Regions from separate parts of the Streptococcus halichoeri genome, predicted to be linked through region 1. Evidence: predicted binding sites of a transcription regulator. Region 1 holds the regulator's gene; the other holds the start of a gene.
The links. Region 1 encodes Rex, which represses fermentation and respiration genes when NADH is low (regulators of the CRP and FNR family bind a similar motif). Its sites were predicted from a motif close to TTGTGAANTANTTCACAA; they were not measured.
Positions count from the first base shown of each region.

Region 2: a site for Rex is predicted at 1,822-1,839, ahead of adhE (bifunctional acetaldehyde-CoA/alcohol dehydrogenase). Genes of this name have one in related genera too.

Region 1 covers NZ_CP081502.1:1,401,805-1,406,245, reverse strand. The annotation lists gene K5J94_RS06710 (ribose-phosphate diphosphokinase) at 1-192, shown strand, start outside; gene K5J94_RS06705 (cysteine desulfurase family protein) at 198-1,313, shown strand; gene K5J94_RS06700 (DUF1831 domain-containing protein) at 1,324-1,674, shown strand; gene K5J94_RS06695 (redox-sensing transcriptional repressor Rex) at 2,031-2,669, shown strand; gene radC (RadC family protein) at 2,871-3,551, opposite strand; gene K5J94_RS06685 (AI-2E family transporter) at 3,662-4,441, opposite strand, start outside.
Region 2 covers NZ_CP081502.1:282,004-286,444, reverse strand. The annotation lists gene K5J94_RS09585 (LPXTG cell wall anchor domain-containing protein) at 1-864, shown strand, start outside; gene adhE (bifunctional acetaldehyde-CoA/alcohol dehydrogenase) at 1,863-4,441, shown strand, end outside.

The sequences.
Region 1 (4,441 bases):
GGGGCTGCCGAGGTCCTAGAAACTGCTCCAATCAGAGATATTCTTGTGACTGATTCGATTAGAACACTTAATCGGACTCCTAATAATACCACTTATATCACTGCCAGCCAGCTGATTGCGGATGCGATTATCCGCATCCACGAACGTAAGCCCCTTAGTCCCCTCTTTTCTTTCACACCCGAAGAAAGTTAATAAATATGATTTACCTTGACAATGCTGCAACCACCCCTATGACTGAATCTGTTATCACTGCGATTAATAATTATATGATGTCATCTTTTGGTAATCCCTCAAGTATTCATTCTTATGGTCGAAAGGCTCATAAATTACTACGAGAGGCTAGACAAACCATTGCTGATTTATTAGGCGTTGCCTCACGTGATCTGATCTTTACAGCTGGTGGAACCGAAAGTGATAATGCAGCAATCAAAGGCTATGCTTTAGCCCACCAAAAACAAGGGCGTCATTTAATTACGACAAGTATTGAACACCATGCTGTTTTGCATACCATGGCCTATCTAGAAGAGCAGTTTGGATTTGACATAACTTATCTAGAGCCTCAAAAGGGCACCATTTCGGTACAGCAAGTTGAGGAAGCACTACGCCCAGACACCATTTTAGTATCAATGATGGCCGCAAACAATGAAACTGGTGATTTATTACCTATTTATGAAGTAGGTCAGCTGCTCAAAAACCACCAAGCTGTGTTTCACGTTGATGCTGTTCAAATCATTGGAAAAGCAAAAATCAATTTAGCAGACAGTGGTATTGACATGCTTTCAGCCTCCGCTCATAAATTTCATGGACCAAAAGGTGTTGGTTTTCTATACAGCCATCATCTAATCTGGGATCCCTTATTGCATGGCGGTGATCAAGAAGAAAAACGGCGTTCCGGTACTGAAAACATGATTGGCATTATTGGCATGGCCCAAGCTTTACAAGATGCCTACCGCCAAATGGAACAAAACTGGGAAAAAGTCACAGCCCTAAACAGCCTTCTCTTAGATCAGCTGGCTGGACTTCCCTATTATGTTAATGGTTCAGATAAACGTCTTCCACACGTTCTTAATTTAGGATTCAAAGGATTAGTGAATGGCACCATTCTCACTCAGCTTGATTTAGCTGGTATCGCTATCTCAACAGGATCAGCCTGCACCGCGGGCACAGTTGATCCAAGTCATGTATTAGCTGCTCTTTACGGTCCTGACTCGAATCGTTTACGAGAATCTATTCGTATTAGTTTTTCCGATCTGAACACCACAAAGGAAGTACAGATCTTAGCACATGAATTAAAAAAAATAGTGAAAGGTTAATCCGTTTCTCATGGCATTTGAAAAAGAAATCGCTTTAAAAGATTGTCGTTACAGCTATAAGCTTAATCCTTCGGTAAAAAAATACACCCTCCGAGATAATACGTTTATCCAAAATAAAATTGGGAATTACGAACTCACCCGACTCTTAGAAGAAATACCTAATTCTGGTGAGGGTTTCCCCCTTAAAATTACAATCAACAAAGAGTTGAACGGCTTCAAATTGGCTATTACTGATCAGAGCGGCTTGCGCTTGGTTAATATTTTTAAAGCAGAGCAACACCATATCCTACAAGATAAATTCTATTTTTTGATGGATAGTTTAGTAGAACGTCAGATTTTTACGAAACACCCTCAAGTGTAATGACATTTCTTAAAAAATTTATCCCACTCCTTATGACTATGTAACAAGGATTGAAAGTTTTCTCATTGCTACTGCTTTTGTCATCTAAACTTGACCAAAGCAGGGCAAAATACTAAGTCTAACAGTGATACTATTTCTTACTCAAAATAGTTATTTCAAGATAGTTAGTATAGGGTAGTGAGTTTTTAAACGTTATCAGAGGGCACTTACTTGTGACCAATAGTTTTGGACTATTGGTTTTTTTGTTGCTGGGTGTTTTTCCAGTAAAAATTGTCTAGCTGTTGCATCTTTCACAAACTTTTTGATACAATAGTGCTAGATAATGACTGAATAATGAACAAAAAGGAGCTAACAAGGTGGTTATTGATAAATCTATACCCAAGGCAACGGCTAAGCGCTTGTCTTTATATTACCGTATTTTTAAACGTTTTCATGCTGATCAAGTTGAAAAAGCGAGTTCAAAACAAATTGCAGATGCTATGGGCATTGATTCTGCTACGGTACGCCGTGATTTTTCCTATTTTGGGGAATTGGGGCGCCGAGGATTTGGTTATGACGTGACCAAATTAATGAACTTCTTTGCCGATCTTTTAAATGATCATTCCACAACCAATGTATTACTTGTGGGTTGTGGTAACATCGGTCGAGCTCTTTTACGCTACCGTTTTCATGATCGCAATAAAATGCAAATCGTGATGGGATTTGATCTAGAAAGTAATCCTCTAGTTGGAACAAAAACAGATGATGGTATTCCGATTTATGCTATCACAAGTGTCGACACACACATTCAAGAATCCGGAATTGAAACTGCCATTTTAACAGTTCCAAGTACCGAAGCACAAGATGTAGCTGATCAATTGGTCCAAGCTGGCATCAAAGGAATTCTTAGCTTCTCGCCAGTTCATCTTAATGTTCCAAAAGATGTGATTGTACAATATGTGGATTTAACCAGTGAACTGCAAACACTGCTGTACTTTATGCATCAAAATCGTTAATCAAACAATTGATTTACTCCACCAGTCAGGGAAATAACAGGAAATTCGAAAAAAAGTACCTAAAGCAATACGTCACGTGACTGGTGCTAGGTAAGTTCATTCTACTCCTGTTTTTTGTGTGACTGGTTTTTTTGTAAGCTTAAGAGTGTCATAAAAGCTGCCGCAGGTGCTCTTCCCTATTTTATGACACTATGGCTTTTCCTATAAAATATCCGTTTTTTCACGAAAGCTATAATAAGAAGTTCGTGAAACAATAATATGATCTAAACAGGTAATTCCTAGATGTTCACATGATTGTCTTATTCTTTGAGTGAACTGCCAATCATTTTCACTGGGTTCGGTAACACCAGATGGATGGTTATGCACAATAATGATGCTTGTAGCCATATTTCTGCAGGCATAATGCAAAATTTCTCGAGGCTCTGCAATTGAACGCCGGACACTGCCAATAAAAATGGTTTTTTCTTCAATAATGCGATTTTGGGTATCTAAATAAATGGCTACCAAATGTTCCTGACGCTTATCACCAAGTACAAACATCATTTTTTGGGCGACTTGATAACTAGATAGAAGTTGATTTTGGTCTTTATCAACTGATTGCTGGATTCGTAAGCCTAATTCAATCATCGCTTTAATTTCAATTGCTTTGACCTTTCCCAGACCAGATAAATTTTGTAATTCCTGCAATGAACGATTTTTAAAATCAGCCAAACTATCTAGTTCAGATAAGAGATAGGCTGACAATTCCATAACATGCTTGTTTTTTTTCCCAGTTCTAAGAAAAATGGCTAATAATTCTTGATTGCTTAAACTCTCCGAGCCAAATTGCAGTAATTTTTCCCTAGGTAATAAAGAATTCGTTCCTTGTTTTATTGAATACATTGAAATACCTCCACTTATTCATTCGAAATTGCTCAATAAAAAAGGAAGCAAAGCCGATGTTATCCTATCGGTTTTGCTTCCTTTTTGTTGTAGTCCTGCTGACATCTGAATTAGTTGGTGTGACTGTTCTTTTTCTGCTGATGCCTATAAACAGTATAGTCCTTGATCAATTGGTAAAAAGTGGCAGCTAAAGGCACGGCTAACAAAATGCCTAATATTCCTCCCAGGGCTCCGCCTAGTGTAACGGCTAAGAGTACCCACATACCTGGTAATCCGATTGATCCGCCGACAACCTTTGGATAAATGAGATTCCCCTCAAACTGTTGTAAGACAACAAGAAAAACCACAAATAGACAAGCATCTGAGACGGACTGTGTGGCAATGAGGACAAAGCCAACAACCAAGCCAATATAAGCACCAATTACCGGAATAAGGGCGGTAAAAGCAACCAATACTCCCACTGTTGCTGCATAGGGAAATTGAAAAATTAGCATGCCAAGCGCTGTTAAACTCCCCAAAATCATTGCTTCAATGGTTTGCCCAACAAAGAAATGGTAAAAGCGATGATGCAGAATCAACCGAACATTATTAAAAGTTTTGGCGTGTCTGCCTAAATACGTATCCACCAATAGCTTACCCTGCAAGCCTAATTTTTCCTTACTTGCTAAGACATAGATGGAAAAAATTAAGCTAATGAAGAGATTTAAAATGGTCGCTGCAATCGTTGACATAGAGGTTAACAGATTAGTCAAAACACCAAGAAGTTGACTTAAGACTTGTTGACCATAGTGATTTAAACGCGAAATGAGTTCTTTATCTGTCCCCAAGTAATTCACCAGGTGCTTGACTTCCTTGTTCTGATTGAGGTGTTCAACAATATTGGTTAAGGC
Region 2 (4,441 bases), 910 kb from region 1:
GCTACTGGTCAGCAGGGACCAAAAGGCGAAAAAGGCGATCCTGGATTAGTCGGCCCTCAAGGCCCACGCGGTGACAAGGGTGAAACCGGTGACCGTGGTGCAGTTGGTCCCCAAGGCCCAGTTGGACCTGAAGGAAAACCTGGTCATGACGGTGCTCAAGGCATTCAAGGTCCTAAGGGTGACAAGGGAGACCGCGGCATCCAAGGTCCTCAAGGTGAAGCAGGTCATGATGGCGCACCTGGTGTTCAAGGTGAGCGTGGGCCTCAAGGAGAAATCGGCCCTAAGGGAGATAAGGGAGACCGTGGCGAACAAGGCCCTCAAGGGGAAATCGGACCTAAGGGTGACCAAGGTATCCAAGGTCCGCAAGGTGAGGCCGGTCATGATGGTAAAGACGGCCATGATGGCGCACCTGGACCAAAAGGCGAAAAAGGTGATCGTGGTGAGCAAGGCCCACAGGGAACTCCACAAATCCCTGACGAGCCAGAAGTTGATCCACCACATACACCTGATCAACCTCAAGTACCAGAGGTGACCCCTCAACCTCAGCCTGCGCCAGAACGTCCACACGTTCCTCAGCAACCTGAGCAGCCTCAAACTCCTACTCCTAACCAACCAGAACAGCCAAGCCAACCTAAGCAAGAACCACAAGAGCAACAACCAGCTCCAGCTGACACTAATAACCAACCTAAGGCAGCGCAGCCAAGAGCTCAGGTTGCACCAGCAACCGTTGTTGCTCCAAGAGCTCAACGCTTACCAGCAACCGGTGAGAAGGCTAACCCGTTCTTTACCGCAGCTGCGCTAGCTGCCATGACTAGTGCTGGTGTCCTCGTTTATCAATCCAAAAGAGAAAAAACAAACGCCTAAAACTAATCCTATTAAAAGAATTATATCCACTACACATAAACAAAATTGGGTTGACAGCTAACAAGGACACCAACTAGCCACTTATCGTGCAGCAAGAACTGCCAGTAAAAGGAAAGTTCATTGTCAACTGTAGCGGGTGACTTATAGCTAAGCACGAGAAGAGACAATAGCAAAAGCCTATTGAAAAAGTCATCGTTTGATGGCTTTTTTTGCTACACTAAAGTTGAGATGATGGTATGCTTGATAGTCAGTTGACTTTAGCTATTAGTCCCTATTCAAAGGCCTTTTGCAAGCCGATTTACCAGTATTCAGAAAAAGAGATTAAGGTAGGGTTTCCTAGTAAACCTTAAGAAGATACTATTGAAGCTAAATTAAGCTATACACAAGAATGAATATCAGTCCTAGAAAAGCACGAAGCCTTGACCACTCTGCCTGTTGTTTTACAAAAATTAAATTACCTTAAAGAAACTGTGGAGGATGACTGAGAGCACTTGGAATCTTTCTGTCAAAGAAGAGGCAAGAATTGCTCATAAGTCAGCGAATAGTTCCTTTTACGGGTCTTTGTGGTGGGGGAGATTCCCATTACAAATGACAAAAAATCATAGTGCTAAAATGATAGAGAGCCTGAAAACATCGGGACTAGGGTAGAGCAAGCTGTCTAGGTATAGTAGAAAAGGCGTCAAAGGCTGGCTACCAGTTTTTGATACTGGCATAAGGTGGATATAGTTGGTTGATACTGCTGTCTGCTGTTCAAAAGTGCCGGATTCAAGCCTCATTTAGCCAAAAATAAAGGCTTTTTGCCATTTTTATTGATTTGATTAAAGGCTTTAGCTTAATTTTATGTGAAAAGAAAATGGAACTGGTGGTGGAAAATTGAAAGTTTGAAAAAAAGTTCACATTTTATTGTGAAACTATTTACAAACTTTCTTTTTGTGGTATACTATTTTTGTAAACAAATTGTGAAACTTTTAACAATCTTATTTTAAGAGGAGAATCAAATGGTGGAACAACAAATGTCGCCTGAACAAAAACAACAAGAAGCACAAGCACACGTTGATGAACGCGTCGAAAAAGGTTTGATTGCCTTAGATGCCTTTCGACAATTAAATCAAGAACAAGTGGACTATATTGTTGCTAAGGCTTCGGTGGCTGCCCTTGATGCCCATGGTATTTTAGCTAAACATGCAATTGAAGAAACAAAACGGGGTGTTTTTGAGGACAAAGCAACTAAGAACTTGTTTGCTTGTGAACACGTGGTTAACAACATGCGCCACACTAAAACTGTTGGTATCATTGAAGAAGACGAAGTTACAGGGTTAACACTGATTGCTGAACCAGTTGGTGTGATTTGTGGTATTACGCCGACCACCAATCCGACTTCAACCGCTATTTTTAAATCATTGATTGCCTTAAAAACACGCAATCCCATTATTTTTGCCTTCCATCCTTCCGCTCAAGCATCATCGGCTCATGCCGCACAAATTGTGCGTGATGCAGCGGTTGCAGCAGGGGCGCCAGAAAACTGTATTCAATGGATTACTAAACCTTCTATGGAAGCAACCAATGCCTTGATGAATCATGATGGTATTGCCACCATTCTTGCTACTGGTGGAAATGCGATGGTGCGGGCTGCTTACTCTTGTGGGAAACCTGCTCTTGGCGTTGGTGCTGGTAATGTTCCAGCCTATGTTGAAAAAAGCGCTGATATTCGACAAGCTGCTCATGATATTGTCATGTCCAAATCCTTTGATAATGGAATGGTGTGTGCTTCTGAGCAAGCTGTTATTATTGATAATGAGATTTATGATGCTTTTGTTGAGGAATTCAAATCCTATAAAACATACTTTGTTAATAAAAAAGAAAAAGCTCTGCTTGAAGCATTTTGCTTTGGTGTCAAAGCAAACAGCAAAGATTGTTCAGGTGCCAAATTAAACGCTGATATTGTTGGTAAACCAGCAAGCTGGATTGCTGAGCAAGCAGGCTTTACAGTGCCAGAAGGCACCAATATCTTGGCAGCAGAATGTGCACAAGTTGGCGTACAAGAACCCCTTACCCGTGAAAAATTATCACCAGTTATCGCTGTTCTTAGGGCAGAGTCAACTGAGGATGGTCTTAATAAGGCCCGGCAAATGGTGGAATTTAATGGCCTAGGCCACTCAGCAGCTATTCATACCAAAGATAGTGCCCTAGCCAAGCGTTTTGGTACCGTCATGAAAGCTATGCGGATTATCTGGAATTCTCCGTCAACCTTTGGTGGAATTGGCGATGTTTACAATGCTTTCATTCCATCATTAACACTTGGTTGTGGTTCTTATGGCCGTAACTCTGTAGGAGATAATGTTAGTGCCATCAACCTCTTGAACATTAAAAAGGTAGGAAGACGTAGAAATAATATGCAATGGTTTAAGGTTCCTTCAAAAACATACTTCGAACGTGATTCTATTCAATATTTACAAAAAGCGCGTGATGTCGAACGGGTCATGATTGTGACAGACCATGCTATGGTTGAGCTTGGTTTCTTAGATCGTGTTATTGAGCAACTTGATTTGCGCCGTAACAAAGTGGTTTATCAGATTTTCTCAGATGTGGAACCAGATCCTGATATTACAACCGTTCAAAAGGGAACCGAGCTTATGCGGACCTTCCAGCCAGATACCATTATTGCTCTTGGTGGTGGTTCTCCAATGGATGCAGCTAAGGTTATGTGGCTCTTTTATGAACAACCTGAGGTTGACTTCCATGACCTTGTGCAAAAATTCATGGACATTCGTAAGCGTGCCTTTAAGTTCCCTGAACTCGGTAAGAAAACCAAATTCATTGCTATTCCAACAACTTCTGGAACCGGATCAGAAGTAACACCCTTTGCCGTTATTTCTGATAAGAAAATTAATCGTAAATACCCTATTACAGACTACTCATTGACACCAACGATTGCGATTGTCGATCCATCCTTAGTGATGTCAGTTCCAGGCTTTATTGCTGCTGATACTGGTATGGATGTTCTTACCCATGCAACAGAAGCCTATGTATCTCAAATGGCTAATGATTTTACAGATGGCTTAGCCCTACAAGCAATCAAGATTGTGTTTGATTATCTGGTGCGTTCTGTAAACGATGCTGATTTTGAAGCGCGTGAGAAAATGCACAATGCTTCTACCATGGCTGGTATGGCCTTTGCTAACGCCTTTTTGGGTATGAGTCACTCTATGGCCCACAAAATCGGTGGGGTCCATCATACCGTGCACGGCCGCACCAACGCCATCTTGTTACCATATGTCATCCGCTACAATGGTACGCGCCCTTCTAAAACCTCAACCTGGCCAAAATACAATTATTGGAAAGCTGATGAAAAATACCAAGACATTGCTCGCTTACTTGGCCTGCCAGCTTCCACACCAGAAGAGGCAGTGGCATCTTACGCCCAAGCTGTCTATGACCTAGGTGTTGCAGTTGGTATTAAGATGAACTTCAAAGATCAAGGCATTGACGAAAAAGAGTGGATGGATAGCCTGCATGACATTGCCCTGCTGGCTTACGAAGATCAATGCTCACCAGCCAACCCACGCTTACCAATGGT